One region of the Rhodoferax sp. SPJ21 genome, then DNA from elsewhere that is predicted to be linked to it. Evidence: predicted binding sites of a transcription regulator. Region 1 holds the regulator's gene; each other region holds the start of a gene.
What was found. The regulator sigma-54, encoded in region 1, starts transcription at its own class of promoters, with help from an activator protein. The targets are predictions, from matches to a motif close to TGGCANGNAANCTGCTTT.

Region 1 (5,807 bases):
CGGTCCAGCCGGCGTAGTTGCGCTTCCAGTGGGTGGCCAGCTGGGGGAAGAAGTCGGCGCTGCCGTCTTCGGTCTGCGCGGCTTCGCGCCGGCCAGCGACACCGGCGACTTCAATCCGCTCGCCGTAGGGCGGGTTCAGCAGCATCACGCCGGACTCGGCTGGCGGCATGCGCTGCAAGGCATCGCCGCCACGGAACTCGACCACACCGCTGACACCCGCGCGCTCGGCATTGCGGGTCGCGAAATCGACCATGCGGAAGGCCACATCGCTGCCGAAGATCTGCGTCTGGGGCTCGTGCTCAGCCTCGTGGGCCTGGTCCTGGATGATGGACCACACATGGGGCTGGAACGGCAGCAGCTTCTCAAAGCCAAAGCGGCGCAGGCTGCCGGGCGCAATATTGCAGGCGATCTGCGCGGCCTCGATCGCGATGGTGCCGCTGCCGCAGCAGGGGTCGTACAGGGGCGTGGTGCCGTCCCAGCCGCTGGCGGCGATCATGGCCGCAGCCAGCGTCTCTTTCAGCGGCGCGTCGCCCTTGTCTTCACGCCAGCCGCGCTTGAACAGCGCGTCGCCCGAGGTGTCGATGTAGATGGTGGCGCGCTCGGTGGTCAGGTGCAGGTAGATGCGCACATCGGGCCACTGCACGTTCACGTCAGGGCGCACGCCGGTCTTGAAGCGGAAGCGGTCGGCCACCGCGTCCTTCACCTTGAGCGCGGCGAAGTTCAGCGAATTCAGCGGGCTGTGCTGGGCCGTGACCTCGATCTTGAAGCTTTGCTTGGGCGTGAACCAGATCTCCCAGGCCACATTGCTGGCGGCTTCGTACAGGTCTTTTTCGCTGCGGTATTCGGTGTTGGACAGCTCGATCAGCACACGCTGCGCCAGGCGGCTGTGCAGATTCAGGCGCATCGCGTCGCGCCAGGAGGAACGCACCAGCGTGCCGCCCCGCATCACGCGCAGGTCTTCGCCCTGCAGGCCGGTAATGCCATGCACCTCTTCGGCCAGCAGCTCTTCCACGCCGGCGGCGCAGGGTAAAAATAGTTGAAGTTGGTTCATATCAATCGTTTCATAGCGTCACCGGGCTTGTCCGGTGCCGTCCATTACAAAGCCTTGCGCAGATTCGTCGGAGCAATTCTGAGCGCTTCGCGGTACTTGGCCACGGTGCGGCGCGCGCATTCAATGCCCTGCTCTTTCAGCATGTCGGACAGCTGGCTGTCGCTGAGCGGCTTCTTGGGGTCTTCAGACGAAACAAACTGTTTGATCAGCGCGCGCACCGCAGTGCTGGACGCATTGCCGCCGGTCTCGGTCCCCAGGGACGAACCGAAGAAATACTTCAGCTCGAAGGTACCGTAGGGCGTGGCCATGTATTTGGCGGTGGTGACGCGGCTGATGGTGGACTCGTGCAGACCCAGCTCGTCGGCGATCTCGCGCAGCACCAGGGGGCGCATGGCCAACGCACCGTGGCTGAAGAAGTTCTTCTGCCGCTCGACGATAGCGTTGCTGACCCGCAAGATGGTGTCAAAGCGCTGCTGGATGTTCTTGATGAACCAGCGCGCCTCCTGCAAGCGTTGCTGCAGCGCGGCATTGTTCGACGAGTCCTTGCCGCCGCCCTTGTGCTGGCGCAGCGCATTGGCGTAGATGTCGTGCACGCGCAAGCGCGGCATGACCTCGGCATTCAGCTGCACGCGGAAGCGGGCCTGGCCACCACGCCCGACCTTGACCACAATCACGTCGGGCACCACGATGTTGCGCTCCACATCGACAAAGCGCCGCCCCGGCTTGGGCTCCAGCCTAGCGATCAGCGCCATGGCGGCCTTGATGTCGGTCTCGGTGGCGCGGCACAGCTGGGCCAGGCGCTTCACGTCGCGCCGGGCCAGCAGATCCATGGACTGGCGGCAGATGCGCATAGCCACCTTGCGTGCAGGGTCCTCGCCCAGCACGGACTGCAAACTCTGCAGCTGCAGCAACAGGCATTCGCCCAGATGCCGTGCGCCCACGCCCGCCGGCTCCAGGCTTTGCAGCAAGCTCAGCGCCACGGTGAAGCGGTGTACCAGCTCTTCCACGCTCTCGGCGTCGTCGCCGGCCAGGCCACGCGCCAGGGTTTCGAAATCGTCTTCCAGGTAGCCGTCGTCGTTCAGCGACTCGATCAAAAAGCGCAGCGCAGCCTGGTCCACCTCGCCCAGCCGCAGGGCCAGGGCCTGGCGGTGCAAATAGCTGGTCAGCGACTCCTGGTTGCGGGCCAGCTCGGTGGCGTCCATCTCGCCGTCATCGCCCAGGTTGTTCTGGCGCGCCGGGGCATCGCCACCCCATTCGCTGTCGTCGGGTTTGATCTCGGAAGTGCCGTCGCCATCCCAGCTGGTGTCGTCACCGCCGGTCAAAGGGGATTCAGCATCATTTGGGGCTTCCGCGCTGGATTCACTTGCGTATTCAGCTATAGAACTTGTAGCAACCTCAGCCTCACGCTCCCCTGTGCTGACCGGCGTATCGGACTGGGCCAGGCCGAACTCCTCGCGTGGAGCCTCGTCCATATTGCGTTCCAGAAACGGGTTGTCGTCCAGCATCTGGTCCACTTCCTGGCTCAGTTCCAGGGTGGACAGTTGCAGCAGGCGGATGGACTGCTGCAACTGGGGCGTCAGCGCCAGATGCTGTGAAACGCGTAGGGATAAGCCTTGCTTCATCGGGACATCACATCTTGAAATGTTCGCCGAGGTAGACGCGACGCACATCGGCGTTGTCCACAATCTCGGACGGCGTGCCCTCGGCCAGCACATGGCCGTCGCTGATGATGTAGGCGTGGTCGCAAATGCCCAGCGTTTCACGCACGTTGTGGTCGGTGATCAGCACGCCAATGCCGCGCGACTTCAGGAAGCCGATGATGCGCTGGATCTCGATCACGGCAATCGGGTCGATACCGGCAAAGGGCTCGTCCAGCAGAATGAAACGGGGCTGGGTGGCCAGGGCACGGGCGATTTCCACACGGCGGCGCTCGCCACCGGACAAGGCCATGGCCGACGACTCACGCAAATGCTCCACCCGCAGATCCTGCAGCAGGGCCGTCAGGCGCTTTTCGATCTCGGCGTGGGTGAGGGATTTGCCGGCCTCGTCGTGCTGCAGTTCCAGCACGGCGCGCACGTTCTCTTCCACCGTGAGCTTGCGGAAAATCGAGGCTTCCTGGGGCAGATAGCTCAGGCCCAGGCGCGAACGCCGGTGGATGGGCATGTGCTCCACCGACTGGCCGTCGATGGAAATATGGCCGCCATCGGCCCGCACCAGGCCCACGATCATGTAGAAGGAAGTAGTTTTGCCCGCACCGTTGGGGCCTAGCAGGCCCACCACCTCGCCTTTTTTGACGGCCAGGGTCACGTCTTTCACGACCTTGCGCTTGCCGTAGGCTTTTTGCAGATGGCGCGCCTCCAGGCGGCTTTCTCCCGACTCCACCACCGCCGTCACTTCTTCATGCCCTCCAGCGTGGTAGTGGAGCGCAGCACCGGTGCAGCACCGGCAGGCGCCGTGCCGCTAGGGGCCGACGCTGCGGCCTTGGGGGTCAACATGGCGCGTACGCGGCCATTCTGGCCACCGGGATTGCTGCCGGCTGTGCCACTGTCCACGGTGAATACGTCGGTGGTGTTGTCGTAGACGATCAGTTCACCGGTGATTTCGTCGTTCACCTTGCTGCCAACCAGGCGGCGCAAAATGGCCCGCTTGATGAAACGCACGTTGTCCAGCTTGCTGCTGTACTCGATGGTTTCGCCCTCGCCTTCTATGTATTCGTCCAGGCCGTCGCGCTTCTGCTTGAAATACGCCAGCTTGCCCGGCTCGGCCGTCACCACGCCGAACTGGTTGCCCTCGGCGTCCTGGCGCACATCGACGCGGGCGCCACGGATGATGATGGTGCCCTTGGTCATCACCACCTTGCCGGTAAAAACGTTGGTCTGCTTCAGATCGTCATAGCGCGCCGCGTCCGCCTCGATATTCATAGGCTTAAGTTTGTCGGCTTTTTCCGCGTGGGCTGCTCCGCCTAGGCCGACGAAACAAACCAAGAGCAATGAGAGTAGGGTGTTGATTTTCATAGAGGCACGAATCTTGCAATCCATTGTAACGGCCAGCCACCCTGAGTTGGACGTAGCCAGAAAAAAGCCCGCTGACGCGGGCTTTTTCATCTCTCTGGCCTTGACGGAATCAGGCTTTCTTGCGCTGCTCGGCCACCAGATATTCCACGATGGTCAGTGCGCGCGGCATGTTCTGCGCCTGGCTGCCGTCGGTGTAGAACTTGCCGGCCACGCCCAGCGCGGGCACGCCCGCCACCTGGTAGGCCTGCTGCAACTGGGACGCCTTGCGCACCTTGGTGCTGACACCGAAGGACTGGTAGGTCTCGGTGAACTTGGTCTTGTCCAGGCCCTGCTTCACGGCCCAGGCGATCACCAGATCATCTTTGTCCAGACGCTGGTGCTCCACATGGATGGCGTTGAACACCTTGCCATGCAGGGCATCCAGTTGGCCCAGGGCCTCCAGCGTGTAGTAGAGCTTTTGCGGCGGAATGAAGCTGTCTTGAAAGTTCACAGGCACGCGTTTGAAGGAAATATCCTTGGGCAGGCGCTTGAGCCACTCCACCAGTGCGGGCTCAAACGCATTGCAATGCGGGCAGGCGTACCAGAAGAACTCGATCACCTCAATCTTGCCGGCCGGGGCTTCGGTAGGCGCCGGCTTGTCCAGCACCAGATAATCCGTGCCTGCCACGGGCGGCTTGCCCTGCGCCAAGGCGCTACCGGTGTGGCCCACAGCCAGCGTGGAACCAGCCAGCACACCCGCTGAAGCCAGCGAAAACTCACGACGTTTCATTGCAAATCACTCCTTGTGGGGGGTCGGACCGGCGCCGGGCGCAAAAGTTCAGCGCGCGGCACCAGCTTCAATAGGGCTGGTCAGCGCTGCACTCGCACCAGGGTGGTTTCGTTACCGGCACTTTCCAGCCGGTCCTTGGCATGGTCGGCATCATCGCGCTTGGCATAAGGGCCCATACGCACCCGGTAGACGGTGCGGCCGGACTGCTCGCGTTCGGTGACCTTGGCCTCCATGCCCATCATCGCCAGCTTGGCGCGCTGGGCCTCGGCATCTTCGGGCGTGCGGTAGGCACCGGCCTGCACGAAATACTCAAACGGCTCAGCCGTGGGTGCCAGCGCAGGCGCCGTGGCCACAGTCGCCGACGCAGCTGCCTTGGCTTTAACCTTGGCCAGATCACCCAACGGATCCGCGGAAGCGGCCGCCGATGGCTTGGCTTCTGGCTTCGCTTCTGGCTTGGCGGCAACTGCCGCCGGGGGTGCGGGCACCACAGCCGGAGTCGCCGCCGGGGCTGGTGGTGGCACCACCATCGGGGCCGCCGCATCCACCGCACCGGATGCCACGGGCGCAGCAGGGCGCACCGTGTTTTTGCCGTGCAAGGGGGTGTTCGGGTCCCAGTCCTTGTTTTTCTGGCTTTCGACCGCGTCGTGGTCTGCGCCATTGGCCTGGGTTTTGCCGCTCATGAACGGCACCGGCACCTTGGTGACATAGACCGCCACCGCCAGCGCCGAGCCCAGGCCGACCACCACCCCGATGATGAAGCCCAGGATGGTGCCGCCGCTTTGCTTGTGTTTTGTCATGCTTGCTGTCAATTACATTTTTTCTGGAGCATCCACGCCCAGAACTGCCAAGCCATTGTGCAATACCTGCGCACACGCGGCGACCAAGGCCAGGCGCGCCAGCTTGAGCGGCTCGTCGTCCACCAGCACGCGTTCGGCGTCGTAGTAGCTGTGTAGGTTGGCGGCCAGCTCGCGCA
Region 2 (5,807 bases), 1.2 Mb from region 1:
TCTTGGCCGCCGCACCGGATGCGCCGGTGGTGGTCAAGCATTTCGCCGACAGCTTCGAGCGCACCACGCTGCACGCGACACTGCAGGCACTGGGGGCCACCGAGTTGGTGCTGTGCGGCATGATGACGCAGAACTGTGTGACCCACACCGCGCTGTCCCGCCAAGCCGATGCCTACGAGCGAGTGACGGTGCTCACCGACGCCTGCACCACTGTCAGCGAGATGCTGCATGCCATCGCCCTGCATGCGCTATCGACCCGTGTTCAATTGGTCGACTCTGCGTCCAACTGGTGACAAGTTACGTTGCCCAGCCAATCGCCTATCCGAAAGTTGGCCCCGTGACTCTGTTGAGCCCAATGCGTTTCGTGTTGGCATGCCTGGCCGCTCTGGCTGCGATTCCGGCGACTGCCGGGCAGACGCCCAAGCAAATCGTGACGGCGTTCTTTGACCTCGCCTTCGTGCAGCGCCAACCTGTCGAAGCCGCGCGCAAGTACATCTCAGCCGATCAATACATCCAACACAACCCCGGTGGGGCTGATGGCCGCGCAGCGTTCATCGAAGGATTTGCGGCTTACGTCGAGAAGACCGATTTTCGTTGCGACATCAAGCGGGTGATCGCCGAAGGCGACCTGGTAGTTGTGCACAACCATTGCAAGGAAAACCCGGCTGATGCCAACGATTGAGGCAGCTCCGTTGTGGACATCTTCCGGGTTGACAAGGGCCTGATCGTCGAACACTGGGACGTGGAACAGGCGGTGCCGGCGCAACCCAAGAACCACAACACCATGTTCTGACGGCGGCTCAGGTAGGGGCGCAAGTACGGGGGAGTTGCCCCGCGCGGGACAGAGAGCCTCCATTACCCGTTGATGTCGCTGGAGAAGGTGCGCACAGCGCTGTAGGCATTGGCTACGCCGGGCACGGTGCAGGCCCTATGGATAACAAGGTGAACCACCAGTTTGGCGGCCGCAATGTGTATTGGAACCAGCCGGACGGGCACCAGTGGGAGATTTTGACCGTGAGCTACGCGCGCCAGCCTGCGGGCGGATAGGCGCCCGAAGCAGCGTCAGTTCGCCAGGATAGTGTGCGGTACGCGCCCGACCGGCACGGTCTTCAAGGCCTTGCCGTTTTCGGTGTTGATGATGGTCATGTCGTCCGACATGCCGTTGGCCACGTACAGGCGCGAGCCGTCCTTGCTCAAGGCCACGCCCCAGGCGCGTTTGCCGACCAGCACGACGCGGCGCACGGTGCGGGTGGCCACGTCTACCTCGGCCACATGGTTGGCGCGCCCTAACGCCACCCAAACGGTCTTACCGTCGGGCGTCATCAGCATGCCGACGGGTGTGATGTCGGAGGCGCGCATGCCCTGCAGCTGGAAGGGCAAGGTCTGCTTCACCTTCATGGCGCGGGTGTCGATGATGCTGACACTGGCGCCCAGCTCGTTGGTCACCCACAGTTCGCTGCCGTCGGGGCTTAGCGCAAAGCGCCGGGGGCGCATGCCTACCTTTACCTGCCCTGCGAGTTTGCGCGTGGCTACGTCCACGGCGTAGACGGTGTTGGCTGCCTCGGAGGTGACGTAGACAAACTTGCCGTCGGCAGATGCCAGTACGCCCTCGGGCTCGGCACCGGTTTTGACGGAAAACAGCGGCTTCTTGCTGGCCAGGTCGTAGGCGGCCATCTGGCTGTCTTCTTCGATGGACACATAGGCGGTTTTGCCGTCGGGCGACAGGGAGAAGATCTCCGGGCTGTCGCCACTGGGTACGGTGTCGATCAGCTTGCCGGCCTGCACATCGACCACGCCGATCTGGTTGCTGTCGCCGCAGGCCACCATGATCTGTTGCCCACCCTGCGCCCAGGCCATATGGCGGGGTCGCTGGCAGGTGCGGATGGTGCGGATGGGCTTGCCCTCGGGGTCCATTTGCAGGATCTGGTGGTCTTTTTCGCTGCTGACAAAGATGTCGGCGGTGGCCTCCAGGCTGAGGCTAGACAGGCAGGCCGCCAGGCACAGCGAGCAGGCGGCTTTCAATAGCGTTTGCATTCGGTAATCCTTAAGAAGGCTGGCTGTCACTTTTTGACGCAACCAGGCCAGCAACTGTGCGCTGTGCTCCAGGCTGCAACAGTGGTACCGCTGGTGTTCAGGGTGCAGCCAGGGTCAAGCCGCGCGACTGGAACAGTGCCAGCAACTCGCCCTGTTGGCGCAAAGCACCTAGCGCGTCGTCCAGCGCCTTGGCCAGTTCTTTGTTGCCGGCCTTGACGGCCATGCCCAGCGGCCAGCCATTGGGCGGGATGCCGGGCAGCACGAGTTTGGAGAAAGCCCAGTCCTGCTTATTCAGCTTCAGCTCGAACACTGCCGCCTCGGCCTGTGCCAGCGTGACAAAAGCCACGTCCGACTGGTGGGCCAGCACGGCTTTGGCCGCGTCCACGCCGGTCTTGTAGAGGGAAGTGTGGGCGCGCAGCAGGCCGCCCTTGTAGCCCATCAAGGCGCTGGCGGCACCACTGCCCTGCTCCACCGCGATCTTCTGCTCCGCCAGGTCTTCCGGGTTGTACACCTGGGGCAGCGCCTGGGGGTTGTGCAGTACCACCAGGTGTTCGCGCGCGTAGGGCGCGAAGATGAAGGCCTGGCGGTTTTCTTCCATGAAGTATTTGTCCACCGGCACATGCAGCATGACATCGGCCGGGCCGTAGCCCAGGTAGTGGCCGCGCCAGACCATGTTGCGCAGGTCGTCGTTCATGTTCTCGCCGGAGTCAAAGGGCAGCAGCGAGGCGTTGAGCTGCATTTGCTTCGCCAGGGCCTGGGCCAGGCCCACGTCCAGGCCCGCCATGCCGGATGCACCGCCATCGGAGTAAGGCGCATTGTCTTTGTACAGCGCGACTTTGAGGATGCCGCTGGCCTTGATCTTCTCCATCGCCGTGCGCTCCTGCGACCAGGCCTGCGGGGCGGCGCCCAGCATGATGGGCAGGGCACCCAACATGGTTCTACGCGATAGCAAACGGGCGGGAGCCCGCGTTGGCAGATGTTTCAAGAGTGTCTCCGGTTGTAGTTGTAAGTCTGGGAATCGCGCCGGCTTCAGGGTTCCCGGCGGGTTTCCAGATAGGTCTTGATGGCCCAGATGGCCTCTTGCGTCAGGATGCCTTCGAACGGCGGCATGTAGACCCGCCCGTCACGCGCGCGCCCACGGCGCACGGTCGAGAGGAAGTAGTCGTCCATTTCCTTGAAGCAAGCCTGCTTTTTGGCAGCGTCTGCCAGCCCCATGCAGTCCGCATCAATCTTGCGCAGGTCGGGTGAAATCCCACCCGAGATGGCCTCCAGCCCGTGGCAGCGCGCGCAGTTCTGGTTATAGGCCGAGGTGCCTATGCGCAGCGCCTCTTTGTGGCCGTCGCCGGTGGAGTACGGGTTACTCTCCATCCATTGGCTGCCTAGCTGCGGCAGGGTGTGGGTATCGACGGATTGCGGCACCACGTCACCGTGCGCCATGGCCGAAATACTACCCAGTGACAAGCACAAGGCCAGGGTGGCGGCCACCCAGGCTCCACCACGTTGCAGGAAAGATGTCATACGCTGTCTGTCTCCATATTTTGTTGATGATGCTTAGATTCAGCAAATACCGCGCCAGTGCCAGGCAGTCCCCCACGGCGGGTTTGGAGGCCATACCAGCGCCCGGCTTCCCGCATCTGTGCCAATTTGCAGCACCCCGGTGTACCGTGGCTGGCGAGCATCTTGCGTTGCCATGACTGCTGTAACAAAACGGAGCAAAATACATGGCTGACAGACCCCACAGCGGCTCCGCCGATTCCAGATTTCCGGAGACATGCAACACAGATTGCCCCGAGAAAAACAACTGGCATTGGCAAGAAGTGCCACCCGGAGACAACATGATCGAAAAAAGTTTTTCTGCGGAGCCCGATGCCGCAGGCGGTATCCACGCAGACAGCCCCCTCTATTCGGCGCTGATAGGTTCGTCCCGCCAGCGCTCACGGGACTACGGGCTGGATGAGCATGACCGCCCAGACCTTTCACGGGCTGCACGTGGCCTTATGAACCAGGCCCTGGAAGAAAACCGCTTTCTCTACCAGCATGCAGCGCCTGTCATGGAAACGCTGTACGAGCAAATCGCCAACACCCACAGCATGGTGTTGCTAACGGCGCGCAGCGGCATGATTCTGCATTCGCTGGGCGACGCAGATTTCTTGGAAAAGGCCTCCCAGGTCGCCTTGCAGCCAGGCGTGGACTGGTCTGAAAAAGGCAAAGGCACGAATGCAATTGGTACCGCGCTGGCCGAGGAAAAGCCCATCGTGGTCCACGGGGACCAGCACTTCCTGCAGGCCAACCGCTTCCTGACTTGCTCCTGCACACCGATATTCGACCCGTACGGCAAAGTTATTGGCGCGCTCGACGTGACCGGCGACCACCGCAGCTACCACCAGCACACCATGGCCCTGGCGCGCATGTCCGCACAGATGATCGAAAACCACATGTTCGCGGATGTGTTCCACACCGAGATCATGGTGCGCTTTCACACCCGCGCCGAGTTCCTGGGAACGCTGATGGAAGGCATTGCGGTGTTCGACCCGGAAGGACGCTTCATCACCGCCAACCGCAGCGCGCAGTTCCAGTTCGGCATGTCCAGCGGTGCCTTGGCGGCACACACTTTTTACTCGCTGTTCCGCATCTCCACCTCGCAGTTCCACGACCGCGTCCGACAGGCCAAGGGCAACGTCATCTCGCTGTGCCTGCACAACGGCGTGACCATCTGCTGCCGCGCAGAACACAAGACGTCGCGCGCGTTTGAGACCGTCAACTTCTCGGGCGGCGATATGGTGCGCCCCGATGCCACGCCCAAGAGTGACAGCAAGACATCCAACAGTGATCTACGCGCGCAACAAAAGGCATCGCTGTCCAGCCTGCGCTACCTCGACACCGGCGACACACAGATCTCGGCGGTGATCGAGAAATTGCAGATGGTGCGCGGGCGCGACATCCCGATCATGATCCTGGGTGAAACAGGTACCGGCAAAGACTTGCTGGCGCAGGCCATACACAACGACTCGCCGCGCGCCAACCACAACTTCGTCTCCGTCAATTGCGCCTCGATTCCCGAGACGCTGATCGAGTCCGAACTGTTTGGCTACGAAGAAGGCGCCTTCACCGGTGCCAAGCGCAAGGGCGCCATCGGCAAGGTGCAATTCGCCCATGAAGGCACCTTGTTTCTGGATGAAATCGGCGACATGCCCAAGCACCTGCAGGCGCGCCTGCTGCGGGTTTTGCAGGAGCGCAAGGTCAGCCCCCTGGGAGCGGGAAAAGAGGTTGAGGTCGATGTGGCCGTGATCTGCGCCACCAACAAGAACCTCAAGGAAATGATTGCCCGGGGCGAGTTCCGCGAAGACCTGTACTACCGGCTCAACGGCCTGGTGGTGCGCCTGCCGGCCTTGCGCGAACGGCAGGACCTGGAGGTGGTGGCGCGCAAAATCCTGGCCAGCGTGAGCCAGGCTTCGGTGCCCATGGGCATCTCCAAGGAAGTGATGTCTGTGCTGCGCCAGTACCCCTGGCCGGGCAACTTCCGCCAGCTGTTCAATGTGCTGCGCACGGCCGTCGTTATGGCAGGCAGCTCCGAATACCTGCAGATCGGCCATCTGCCCGAGGAGTTTCTGGATGAGCTGAACTACGTCGGCGCGCGGCCAACCGAGACCGCAGGGTCTCCCGTCGAGATCCGGGTGGAAACCCCGGCGGGTTCGGTGCCAACACCTGCCCCTGCCCGGGAAAACCACAACCTGGAGAGCGTGGCCCTGGAAGCCATGGCCCAGGCGCTGCGT
Region 3 (5,807 bases), on a different contig from region 1:
CACGCCGCCCGTCAGCATCTCGGCGGCCACGATCACCAGCCAGGCCGTGCCCACCGCCAGCCGCACGCCGGTCAGCATGTAGGGCAGCACCGAGGGGAACAGGATTTTGGTGACGATCTTCCACTCACTTAGGTTCAGCACCCGGGCCACGTTCATGTAGTCTTGCGGCACGCGCTGCACGCCCACCGCAGTGTTGATGACCATGGGCCAGATCGAGCAGATGAAGATGGTCCAGATGGCGGCTGGGTGTGCGCCCTTGAACACCATCAGGCCAATCGGCAGCCAGGCCAGGGGCGACACCGGGCGCAGCAGGCTGATCAGCGGGTTGAACATGCGGCTCATGAAGCTGAAGCGGCCAATCACGAAGCCGGCCGGTATGCCTACCAGCGCGGCCAGGCCAAAGCCCACGGCCACGCGCTGCAGCGAGGCCAGCACGTTCCAGCCCACGCCCTGGTCGTTCGGGCCCTTGCGGTAGAACGGGTCGCTGAACAGCACCACCGCCTGCTGGAAGGTCTCGTATGGCGAGGGGATGCTGGACGAGGTGCCGATGGACACCAGTGCCCAGATGCCTATCAACAGGCCCAGGCCCAGCACCGGTGGCAGCACCTTCAGCCACAGGCCACGCCAGTCGTAAGGCAGCTTGGGTGCTTGGTCTTTTACGGCGTTGGCGCTCGTAGTTGTTGCGGTAGTAGCTAGCATTTTGGGAGCAATCGTGGTGTCCGGTTCGTCAAACTCGACGCCGCCGGGGGAGTGGAATACAGCACTGACCATGGGGTTCTCCTAGGGCAAAAAATCTTGTCAACCAACCCAGTTTCGGTTTCCGTTCGCCCTGAGCTTCTCGAAGGGCTTCGACAGGCTCAGCCTGAACGGTTGGGGTGGGCTTAGCTTTTGTAAGAACTCAGGCGTGGATCTTGAAGCTGTCGGCGTATTTCTTCGGGTCCTTGCCGTCCCACACCGTGCCGTCCATCAGCTTGCTGCTGCGCATTGCATCCTTGGGTACCGGCGTCTTGCTGGCGGTGGCGGCCTGTTTGTAGATGTCGATCTGGTTGATCTGCTTGGCCACGGCCAGGTAGTCGGGGTGGTCTTTCAGCAGGCCCCAGCGCTTGTGCTGGGTCAGGAACCACATGCCGTCGGACAGGTAGGGGAAGTTCACCGCGCCGTCGTTGTAGAACTTCATGTAGTTCGGGTCGTCCCAGGTCTTGCCCATGCCGTCCTGGTAGCGGCCCAGAATGCGCTGGTTGATGGCGTCCACGCTGGTGTTGACGTAGCTCTTGTCGGCAATGGTCTCGGCCATCTTGTTCTTGTTGGCCAGGCCGGAGTCGATCCACTTGCCGGCCTCCAAAATCGCGGCGGTGACGGCACGCGCGGTGTTGGGGTATTTCTTGACGAACTCGGAGGTCGTGCCCAGCACCTTCTCGGGGTGGTCCTTCCAGATGTCCTGCGTGGTAGCAGCGGTCACGCCTATGCCGTCGATGATGGCGCGGTGGTTCCAGGGCTCGCCCACGCAGTAGCCGTCCATATTGCCTACGCGCATGTTCGCCACCATTTGCGGCGGCGGCACGGTGATGACCTTGGCGTCGCTCTGGGGGTTGATGCCATTGGCCGCCATCCAGTAGTACAGCCACATGGCGTGGGTGCCGGTGGGGAAGGTCTGGGCGAAGGTGTATTCCCGCTTCTCGCTGGCCATCAGCTTGGCCAGGCCGGCACCGTTGACGGCACCTTTGTCGGCCAGCTTTTTGCTCAGCGTGATGGCCTGGCCGTTGTTGTTCAGCGTCATCAGCACGGCCATGTCTTTCTTGGGGCCGCTGATGCCCAGGTGCACGCCGTAGACCAGGCCGTAGAGCACGTGGGCGAAGTCCAGCTCGCCGTTGACCAGCTTGTCGCGCACACCGGCCCAGCTGGCTTCCTTGCTGGGGACGATCTTTACGCCGTATTTTTTGTCGATGCCCAGTACCGAGGCCATCACCACGCTGGCGCAGTCGGTCAGCGGGATGAAGCCGATCTTGACTTCTTCCTTCTCGGGCTTGTCGGAGCCCTGGGCATACACCGCTGCCCGCAGCGCAGGGTTGATGCCTACAGCGCCAACTGCCGCTGTCTGCAGCACGGTGCGGCGGCTTAGTTTGGTGGTCAAAAGATCGGTCATGTGCAAGCTTCCCAAAGTGAATGTGAAAGTCGGGGCCAAAAACAAAAAAGGCGTCCTCATCGCGCCCGGGGCTGCATATGCAGCCGCCTGAACGGATGGGGACGCCTTTGTCCGAAAACTGATCGCTGCAACCCGCCATTGGATTCCAGCTGCCATGGGACCAACCTTGGTCTTAGTCTATTTAAGCAAACGCCGTGCCAGACTGTTTTCCCTTTGGACGCTATATAAAATATAGCTGCTTGCGCTGTATTTATATGCGCTACAAGCGGTTTTGTTTTGAAACTTGTTTTTGCACTGCTCTTGTGCAGTGCATCATTTCAGCAGGCCAGAGCTTCGGTCGGCGGCAGCAAAATGGTGCCCTGGGCTTGGGCCAGCAGCTTGCGCAACACGTCTTGGTGCACCGGCTTGGAAAACAGATAGCCCTGGAAGCCGTCGCAGCCCTTGGCTTGCAGCAAGTCGAACTGGGCGCGGTTTTCCACGCCCTCGGCGACCACTGATTTGCGCAGGTTTTTGCACAGGTTCACGATGGCGCAGGCAATCACGGCCAGGTCTTCGTCCTGTTCGATGCCGGTGATCAGCGAGCGGTCTATCTTGATGGTGTCCAGCGGCAGGCTGCGCAGATACGACAGCGACGAATAGCCGGTGCCGAAGTCGTCCATGGCCAGGCGCACGCCCAGGGCCTTGAGCTCGTTCAGCAGCACCACGGCACGCTCCATATCGTGCAGGAACACGCTTTCGGTGATCTCCAGTTCGACCCGCTGCGGCTCCAGGCCGCTGGCTTGCAGCAGATTGCGGATGCGCGCCACCAGGTCGTTGGACAGAAACAGCTTGGCCGAGAGGTTCACCGCCACCGACAGCTGGCGGCCTTGTACCGGCGCCCAGCTGCAGGCATCGGCAAAGGCCTGGCGCAGGATAGTGTCGGTCAGCGCGCCTATCAGGCCGGTCTCTTCGGCGATCGGGATGAAGCGGTCTGGGCCCACCGTGCCTATGCGCGCGCTGTGCCAGCGGGCCAGCGCTTCCAGGCCGGTGATGCGGCCCTGCGCATCCACCTTGGGCTGGTAGGCCACGGTGAACTCGTTTTGCTCCAGCCCGACGCGCATGGCGGTGCCCAGGTTCAGGCGTTCGTCGGCCACCTGGTTGAGTTCGGGGGTGAAGAAATGGAAGTTGTTGCGCCCGCGCTCCTTGGCCGCATACATGGCTACATCGGCGTGCTTGAGTAGGGTTTGCGCGTCCTTGCCGTCTTGCGGGTACAGCGCCACGCCCATGCTGGCGCCCATCTGGAATGCGCGGCCTTGCAGGTGCACCGGCTGGTTGATTTGGCCCAGCAGGCGCTGCAGGTGCGAGATGACCGAGTGGGCCTGCACATGCTCGTTCAGCAGCAGCACGAACTCGTCGCCGCTTTGTCGCGCCACCGTGTCCGAGGCGCGCATGCAGGCGCGGATGCGCTGCGCAATTTCCACCAGCAGCTGGTCTCCTGCGTCGTGGCCCAGGCTGTCGTTGATAAGTTTGAAGTGGTCCAGGTCGATGAACACCACGGCCAGAAAATGCCCCAGGCGCTCGGCGTGGGAGATGGCGGGCGCGATGCGGTCGCGCAGCAGGTTGCGGTTGGCCAGGCCGGTCAGCGTGTCGTAGTTGGCCTGGTATTCAAGTTGTTCCAGCTGCTGTTTGCGCTCCGAAATATCCTGCACCGTGCCTTCGAAGCAGACGAAGGCGCCTTGTTTGTCGTACACGCTGCGCGCGTTCTCGGAAATCCAGATCTTGCTGCCGTCGCGCCGGTACACCTCGGACTCGAAGTTGCTGACCTCACCGTGCGCGGCCATCAGCCGGGCGAAGCGCTCGCGCCGGTGTGGCTGCACATACAGACGGCGGTCGATGTCGGACAGGTCGGCGATCAGCTCCTGCGGCGTGGCATAGCCGTAGAGCAGGGCCAGCGCCGGGTTGGCGGCGATGTAGCGCCCGTCCAGCGTGGTCTGGAAGATGCCTTCGCGTGCGTGTTCAAAGATTTGCCGGTAGCGCAGCTCGGCATGTGCCAGGGCCTCCAGCGTCAGGTGCACATCGGTCACGTCTTCGATGAAACCTTCCAGCACCAGCTGATCGGCCTCGTCCGTGACCTGTATGCCTTGCTCTTTCACCTTGCGGACCTCTCCACTGCGCGTGGTGATGCTGTAGTACACGGTGAAGCGCTGGCCCTGGGCGATGGCGGCGCCGATTTCCTGGCGTACCCGGGCGCGGTCGTCAGGGTGGGTTATGGCTTCCCAGGAGATGCGTTGTGGGTCCAGCAGCTCGTGCGCGCTGTAGCCACACAGGCGCGTACAGCCCTGGCTGACGAAGCGCATGGTCCATCGGCCGTCTAGTAGGCAGCGGTAGGCCATGCCTTCCAGGTTGTTGACCAGTGTGTCCAGCACCCGGTGCAAATTGACGGGCTTTACGGCGTGCACGGTCGCCTGCGGGGCACGGGCAAATGGGGCTAATACGGGTTTCAAGGTGGATACGGAGTTTGCAAAACCAAGTAGTGCTCAGCCAGGCCGGCTTGTGTGTCTGGTGCGCAGACTCAGGCTCTGCAGCAAGGGGCTATTTTTGCAAGCCCTGTGCCAGCCTTGAAAATCTCTGTTGCTGCTTATTTGATAGCAGAGAAGCTATATGCAGATTGCGTCAAAGTCCTGTTTCATTCTGATACAAGTTTGCACTGAGTTGGTGCATTCTACCGGATCACCCCAGCAACTCGGCCACATCGAGTATGCGCTGGGCCACTTCCACCAGCTTCATGCTCTTGTCCATGGCGGCTTTGCGTAGCTTGTCGTAGGCTTCCGGCTCGGTGATGCCCTGGCGCTGCATGAGCAGGCCTTTGGCGCGGTCTATGATCTTTCGGTTGTGCAGCTCGGCCTTGTGCTCATCGCGCTCCACCCGGGTCACGGCCAGCTCGGTGCGCAGGGCCTGCTCGTGCTCAAAACGCGCCATGGCCACGTCCAGTATGGGGCGGATGCGGTCGGCGGATAGGCCGGCCACGATGTAAGCCGACACACCCGCCGCCACCGCATCCTTGACATGCGAGGTATCGCCGTCGTTGGTGAACATGACGATGGGCCGGGGCGCATTGCGCGTGGCCATCACCACATGCTCCAGTGCATCGCGTGCTTCGCTTTCGGCGTCCACGATGATCATGTCGGGTTGCAGCTGTGCCAGGCGCTCGGTCAGGAACACATCGGCCGGCAGGCTTGCGATGAGGTTGTAGTTGTTCTCCAGCAGGCCGATGCGCAGCGCACGCGAGCGTTCGGCTTGCAGCAAGGCATGGCTGTCCGACGGGTCCAGTATGTCCAGATCCGGGGCAATGACCACGATACGCAGGGAAGGGCTCATGGCAGAAAATACGCAAGATTTGCGCCAATAAGGTGCGTGGCGGTTGGTGAGGTGGGTCGCCTAAACTCCAGCGTTTGGTTGCTGTGCTGAAAAAGCGAGAGGTCTATTGTGCTGGTACTAGGTATTGAATCATCCTGCGATGAAACCGGGATAGCGTTGGTGCGTGCCGAGGGAGCGTCTTTGCCCGTGCTGTTGTCGCACGCCCTGCACAGCCAGATCGAGATGCACCAGGCCTATGGTGGTGTGGTGCCCGAACTGGCCAGCCGCGACCATATCCGCCGTGTGCTGCCGCTGACCCAGCAGGTGC
Region 4 (5,807 bases), on a different contig from region 1:
GCCGCCCAGCTGCGACACCGCCACCAGGGTTTGCGCCTGGGTGTCGATGGCATCGGTGTCGTCGTCCACAAACACGGCTTGCTCGGTACAGAACACATCGCGCCGCACACGCCGGGCCTGGGCGATCTCCCAGGCGCTGTCGGCCCACTTCACGCGGAAGGCGCGGGGGCGGTAGTCTTGCGGCAGATCGCACAGGCGCTCGGTGGTCAGCATGGCGGGGCCTTTCAGGCAGTTTCAAACACGGACAGGGACGAGCAGGCGCCGCATTTGCCGCAGCCGGCCTTGATGTCGGTCGAGCGCAGCCCCGCCTGGGACACCATGGCGCCCAGCGGCTTGAGCAGGCCTTGCATGAACTCGGCCGATGGCGCGGGGTGGTCTTCCAGCGGCGTGCCGCTGATGGGCACGAAGGGCACGACGAAGGGGTACACACCCAGTGCCAGCAGCTGCGCCGAGATGTCGAGAATGGCCTCCTGGCTATCGCCCAGACCGGCCAATATGTAGGTGCTGACCTGGCCCCGGCCGAACACGCGCACCGCCGCCTCAAAGGCCTGCATATAGCGGCTGATAGGCACCTGGGCCTTGCCGGGCATGATCTTTTCGCGCAGCGCGGGCGTGACCACCTCCAGGTGCATGCCCAGCGTGTCGATGCCCGCATCCTGCATGCGCTGGAACCAGCGGTCGTCGTCCGGCGGCTCGCACTGGGCCTGCAGCGGCAAGCTGACGGCGGCCCTGATGGCCACGGCGCTGTCGCACAGCACCTGGGCGCCACGGTCGGTGGCGTTGGGTGTGCCGGTGGTCATCACCATGTGCTTCACGCCGTCCAGCCGCACGGCGGCAGCGGCCACTTCGGCCAGCTGGGCCGGGGTTTTGTGGGCAATGGTGCGGCCTGCCGCAAGCGACTGGCCTATGGCGCAGAACTGGCAGGTCTTTTTGCGGCTGGCGTAGCGTATGCATTCCTGCAGCACGGTGGTGGCCAGCACGTCCGAACCGTGCAGCGTGGCGATGTGGGAATAGGGCACGCCCTCGGCGGTTTTCAGCCCGTAAAAGCGCGGCGCGGGTGGGAAGGCGATCTGCGCGATGGGAATGCTGCCGCGCGTCAGCGCACTGCGGCCTTGTGCATCGGGTGCCTGGGCCACAAAGGGCGAGTTCCATGCGCTGGAGGTATGTACCGGCACCATGATGGTGTGGCCATCCACCAACACGGCCTTGTGGTCAGAGGGGCCGGCGCCGCCCTTGCGGCTTGCCACGCCCGCATGTTCTGCGCTGGGGTCAGCCAGCCGCAACCCGAAGGACTGCAGCTCGGTCATCAGCTGCTTGCTGGCGGGCGATGGGCTCAGGTTGGGCGTGTGCATGGTCAGGACTCCGTGGGGCAAAAGAGGACGTTGAAGTGGGGTGCATGGCGTGCGTGGGCTGGGCCGGTGCATCGTGGATGGCCAGGCTCAGCAGCTCGGGGCGGGCGTAATGGCCTACCGAATCCATCATGCGTTTGCGCTTGGTGATCAGGGCCATGTCCAGGTCGGCGATCACCATGCCTTCGCCCTCGGTCAGCGGCGCTGCCAGGTGCTTGCCTTCGGGCGAGATGATGGCCGTGTGGCAGCCACCGCGCAGCGCCTTCTGCAGGCCTGCGTCGGGGGTGATGGACTGGATTTGCGCGTCGGTCAGCCAGCCCGTGGCGTTGATGACAAAGCAGCCGGACTCCAGCGCGTGGTGGCGGATGGTGACCTCCATCTGCTCGGCAAATATGGGCCCTACCAGTGAACCGGGGAACTGTGCGCAGTGGATTTCCTCGTGCTGCGCCATCAGGCTGTAGCGGGCCAGCGGGTTGTAGTGCTCCCAGCAGGCCAGGGCGCCGACGCGGCCCACCGCCGTGTCCACCACCTTCAGCCCGGCGCCATCGCCCATTCCCCACACCATGCGCTCGTGGTAGGTGGGCGTGATCTTGCGGCGCTTGAGCGCCAGGCTGCCATCGGCGTCGAATACCAGTTGGGTGTTGTACAGGCTGCCATGGTCGCGCTCGTTCACGCCCACCACCACCACGATGCCGTGGGCCCGGGCCTGCTCGGCCACGGCGGCCGTCACCGGGCCGGGCACCACCACCGCTTGCTCGTACAGCTTGAGATGGGGCGCGCCCTGCAATAATGGCGGCAGCACGAACGAGAAATAGGGGTAGTAGGGCATGAAGGTCTCTGGGAAGACCATGATCTGCACGCCCTTGGCTGCGGCCTCGGCTATGGCCCCGCACACACGCTCCAGCGTGCCCTCGGGGCGCTCCAGGTCCGGCGCGATCTGCACCGCTGCGGCACGGACGGTACGTGGTGTGGAAGCCATCGTCGTGTGTCCTTACAGCGTCCAGGTGTCCAGAATGACCGCGTTGGCCTTTTTGTGCAGCAGCACAATGTCCAGCACATCTAGCGGGTTGATCGGGCGTATGCCTTCGATCAGCGCGCCTTCGCCGTGGCCGTACAGCGCCTGCAGCGCGAAGCGGCAGGCGTAGACCTTGCCGCCCTCGGCCATGAACTTGGTGATCTGGTTGTTGAAGTTCTGGTGGCCAGGGAAGGCCTCGTCGCCCAGCGTGGGGAAGCCGCGCTGCACACCCAACGTGACGCCGGGGCCGTACAGCAGCACCGAGGTTTCAAAGCCCTTGCGCAGCAGGCGGGTGGCCTGCAGCAGGTTGACGAAACCGATAGAGCCTTCAAACGCCACGGTGTGGAAGGTGACCAGGGCTTTCTGGCCGGGGTCGGCCTTCACGTCCTCAAAAACCTTTTCTTCGTAATCGACCAGAAAATCGCCTTTGGCGTTTGCGGGCTTGGTGACTTTGGGCATGGAAATACTCCGTTAAAAGCAGGTGGATGGAAGGGAAGCGCCCCCAGCTTTTTGCATGCTCTGTGCCACCGGAAATGCCGTGCCATGCGATCAAGTCGCCATCAACCAAGCCAGGCGCACGCGGGACGTTCGAAATATTTTTTCAAGCCCGTAGAAGGGGGATTGGTGGGTAAAAAAGCGCACTGCTTTGATGCGATTCCCGTGCAATCAATGCACCCGATAAAGTGGTTTTGTGCACCGCCAGGATGCGCAATCCACACAGGGGCCGGGTGCAAAACTTGCGTCATTGATTGCACGCACATGCGATCAATGCATGCGATCAAGTTAAACGAGCCGGTAACGCCATGCAAAAAACCCCTGTCCACTGGATCAAGAAGCTGCAAATGAGCGACAAGCCCGCCTATTTGCTGATGGCCGACTTGATCGCAGACGATGTGCGCACCGGCCGCCTGGTGGCGCGCGACCGTTTGCCCACGTTGCGCGAGCTGGCCGAAGACCTGGGCCTGAACTACACCACCGTGGCGCGCGGCTACAGCGAGGCACGCAAGCGCGGGCTGATCGACACGCACGCCGGCATGGGTACCTTCATTCGCGGCAGCAGCCCCAGCCTACCGCTGCGCGGTGGCAGCGCGGCCGAAATGACCATGAACCTGCCGCCCGAGCCCCAAGACCCGGCGCTGCTGGCACATATGCACGGCACCGCCGCCGGCGTGATGGCCAGCGCCGACTTGTACGCCTTGCTGCGCTACCAGGACTTTGGCGGCACCCTGCACGACCGCGCGGTGGCCGCGCACTGGCTGCGCCGCCGCCTGCCGGCCTGCCGGGTAGAGCAGGTGCTGGTCTGCCCCGGCATCCACACGGTGCTGACCGCACTTTTCTCGCAGCTGGCGCGGCCCGGTGAACTGGTGTGTGTGGAGGCGCTGACCTACCCGGGTGTGAAGGCCATCGCCGCCCAGCTGGGCATACAGCTGCACGCGCTGCCGCTGGACGACGATGGCCCGAGTGCCGAGGCCTTCGAGCACGCTTGCAAAACCCTGCACCCCAAGGCGCTGTACTGCAACCCCACGCTGCTGAACCCGACCACGGCCACGGTTAGCCGCTCGCGCCGCGAAGCCCTGGCCGATGTGGCGCTGCGCTACGCCATCCCCATCATCGAAGACGACGCCTACGCCATGCTGCCGCTGGACATGCCGCCCACCATGGCCGCGCTGGCTCCGGGCCTGACCTACTACGTCACCGGCTTTTCCAAGTGCTTTGGCGCCGGCCTGCGCAGCGCCTACGTGTGTGCGCCCGGTGACCGCCAGGCCCAGCGCCTGGCCGGCGCCATGCGCGCCACCACGGTGATGGCGTCGCCCTTCACCAACGCGCTGGCCACCTTCTGGGTGGAAGACGGCACGGCCGAGGCCATGCTGCAGGCCATACGCGCCGAATGCACGGCCCGCCAGGCAATTGCCGAGCGCTACCTGGCGCCCTACGGCATGCTGGGCCACCCGCAGTCCTTCCACCTCTGGCTGCCAGTGAAAGAGGGCTGGAGCCCGGTCGAGTTCGCAGCCCATTTGCGTAGCCAGGGCGTGGGCGTGGTGGCCAGCGCCGCCTTTTCCACCGACGGCGACCCGCCGGATGCCGTGCGCATCTGCCTGGGCGGCCCGACCAGCTTGGACGACTGCGATCGCGGCATGCACCTGGTGGCCGACACCTTGCTGCACCCGGTGCACCACCACGCCACCACCTTGTAGTGCTATGGATTTTGATGAAAATATGAGGCGTCAAATAGCCTTCTGGTGCAGGTAATGTCTGCGCTGGCAGCTATCAAAAAGATACTAATTTCCTCCAGGAATCGTGCTGCGGGTAAGCCCCGCGTTGACCGGCCAGCGCGCGCTTCGCACAATCCGGCCCATGGTTACCGTGGAATTCGCCCCCAGCCTGCGCCGGCATATCGACGTGCCGGCCCAGCAGGTCGCCGCAGGCTCTTTGCGCACCGTGCTGGAGGCCGCGCTGCTGGCCGCGCCGGCACTCGGCCACTACGTGTTTGACGACCAGCGCGCAGTGCGCAAGCATGTGGCGGTGTTCGTCAACCAAACCCTGGTGCATGACCGCGTGCGGCTGGAGCTGCCCGTGAACGCCGGCGACAAGGTGCTGGTGGTGCAGGCCCTGTCCGGCGGTTGAGCGCCATTTTTTGAAAGCCCCGTGATGCATACCTTGCTTGTTGGCACCCGCAAAGGCCTGTTTACCGTGCAGGGCACGGGCCAGGCCTGGCAGATACGCGACCACCACTTTGCGGGCGAGCCCGTCAGCCAGGTGCTGGCCGACCCGCGCGACGGCAGCTGGCTGGCCGCGCTGCGCATGGGGCATTTCGGCGTCAAGCTGCGCAAGAGTACGGACCAGGGGGTGCACTGGACCGAGGTGGCTGCGCCGGCTTTTCCAGCCAAACCCAGCAGCGGTGCTGAGGCGGATGACCCCACACCCTGGAGCGTGGACACCATTTGGTCCCTGGCGGCGGGCGGCGCCAACCAGCCCGGCACGCTCTGGGCCGGCTGTCTGCCGGCAGGCTTGTTCCGCTCGGACGATGGCGGCCAGAGCTGGGCGCTGAACCGCCCGCTGTGGGACGATCCGCTGCGGCGCGGCTGGCTGGGCGGCGGCTACGACGTGGCTGGTATCCATTCCATCCTGGTGGACCCGCGTGATGCGCAACACATCCGCCTGGGCATTTCCTGCGGGGGCGTCTGGCAAAGCCGCGACAGCGGCGCCAGCTGGAGCCTCACGGCCACTGGCATGCGTGCGCCCTATATGCCCGAGGGCAGCCAGGAAGACGGCAACACCCAGGACCCGCACCGCATGGTGCAATGCGCCAGCGCACCCGATGTGCTGTGGGTGCAGCACCATGGCGGCATCTACCGCTCTACCGACGGCGGCCAGCAGTGGCAGTCCATTGCAGCGCCCGCACCTTCGGGCTTTGGCTTTGCCGTGGCCTGCGACCCGGGCAA

Region 2: the regulator sigma-54 is predicted to act here: its motif matches at 3,592-3,609, upstream of pedF (cytochrome c-550 PedF).
Region 3: the regulator sigma-54 is predicted to act here: its motif matches at 2,326-2,343, upstream of AC4BBN_RS16780 (CmpA/NrtA family ABC transporter substrate-binding protein).
Region 4: the regulator sigma-54 is predicted to act here: its motif matches at 2,874-2,891, upstream of AC4BBN_RS00510 (MSMEG_0572/Sll0783 family nitrogen starvation response protein).

Annotation. Positions count from the first base shown of each region.
Region 1 is NZ_JBYZMO010000002.1:3,453-9,259, forward strand. It holds gene AC4BBN_RS07775 (THUMP domain-containing class I SAM-dependent RNA methyltransferase) at 1-1,051, opposite strand, end outside; gene AC4BBN_RS07780 (RNA polymerase factor sigma-54) at 1,096-2,673, opposite strand; gene lptB (LPS export ABC transporter ATP-binding protein) at 2,681-3,433, opposite strand; gene lptA (lipopolysaccharide transport periplasmic protein LptA) at 3,442-4,065, opposite strand; gene AC4BBN_RS07795 (thiol:disulfide interchange protein DsbA/DsbL) at 4,175-4,834, opposite strand; gene AC4BBN_RS07800 (SPOR domain-containing protein) at 4,915-5,631, opposite strand; gene argS (arginine--tRNA ligase) at 5,644-5,807, opposite strand, start outside.
Region 2 is NZ_JBYZMO010000002.1:1,247,482-1,253,288, reverse strand. It holds gene AC4BBN_RS13775 (cysteine hydrolase family protein) at 1-293, shown strand, start outside; gene AC4BBN_RS13770 (nuclear transport factor 2 family protein) at 338-682, shown strand; gene AC4BBN_RS13765 (YVTN family beta-propeller repeat protein) at 1,063-2,034, opposite strand; gene AC4BBN_RS13760 (substrate-binding periplasmic protein) at 2,132-3,019, opposite strand; gene pedF (cytochrome c-550 PedF) at 3,064-3,552, opposite strand; gene AC4BBN_RS13750 (sigma-54-dependent Fis family transcriptional regulator) at 3,870-5,807, shown strand, end outside.
Region 3 is NZ_JBYZMO010000003.1:308,499-314,305, reverse strand. It holds gene ntrB (nitrate ABC transporter permease) at 1-771, opposite strand, end outside; gene AC4BBN_RS16780 (CmpA/NrtA family ABC transporter substrate-binding protein) at 899-2,143, opposite strand; gene AC4BBN_RS16775 (putative bifunctional diguanylate cyclase/phosphodiesterase) at 2,461-4,626, opposite strand; gene AC4BBN_RS16770 (ANTAR domain-containing response regulator) at 4,853-5,500, opposite strand; gene tsaD (tRNA (adenosine(37)-N6)-threonylcarbamoyltransferase complex transferase subunit TsaD) at 5,609-5,807, shown strand, end outside.
Region 4 is NZ_JBYZMO010000001.1:125,562-131,368, reverse strand. It holds gene AC4BBN_RS00525 (MSMEG_0567/Sll0786 family nitrogen starvation N-acetyltransferase) at 1-213, opposite strand, end outside; gene AC4BBN_RS00520 (MSMEG_0568 family radical SAM protein) at 225-1,307, opposite strand; gene AC4BBN_RS00515 (Nit6803 family nitrilase) at 1,270-2,328, opposite strand; gene AC4BBN_RS00510 (MSMEG_0572/Sll0783 family nitrogen starvation response protein) at 2,341-2,823, opposite strand; gene AC4BBN_RS00505 (aminotransferase-like domain-containing protein) at 3,168-4,559, shown strand; gene AC4BBN_RS00500 (MoaD/ThiS family protein) at 4,720-4,989, shown strand; gene AC4BBN_RS00495 (WD40/YVTN/BNR-like repeat-containing protein) at 5,014-5,807, shown strand, end outside.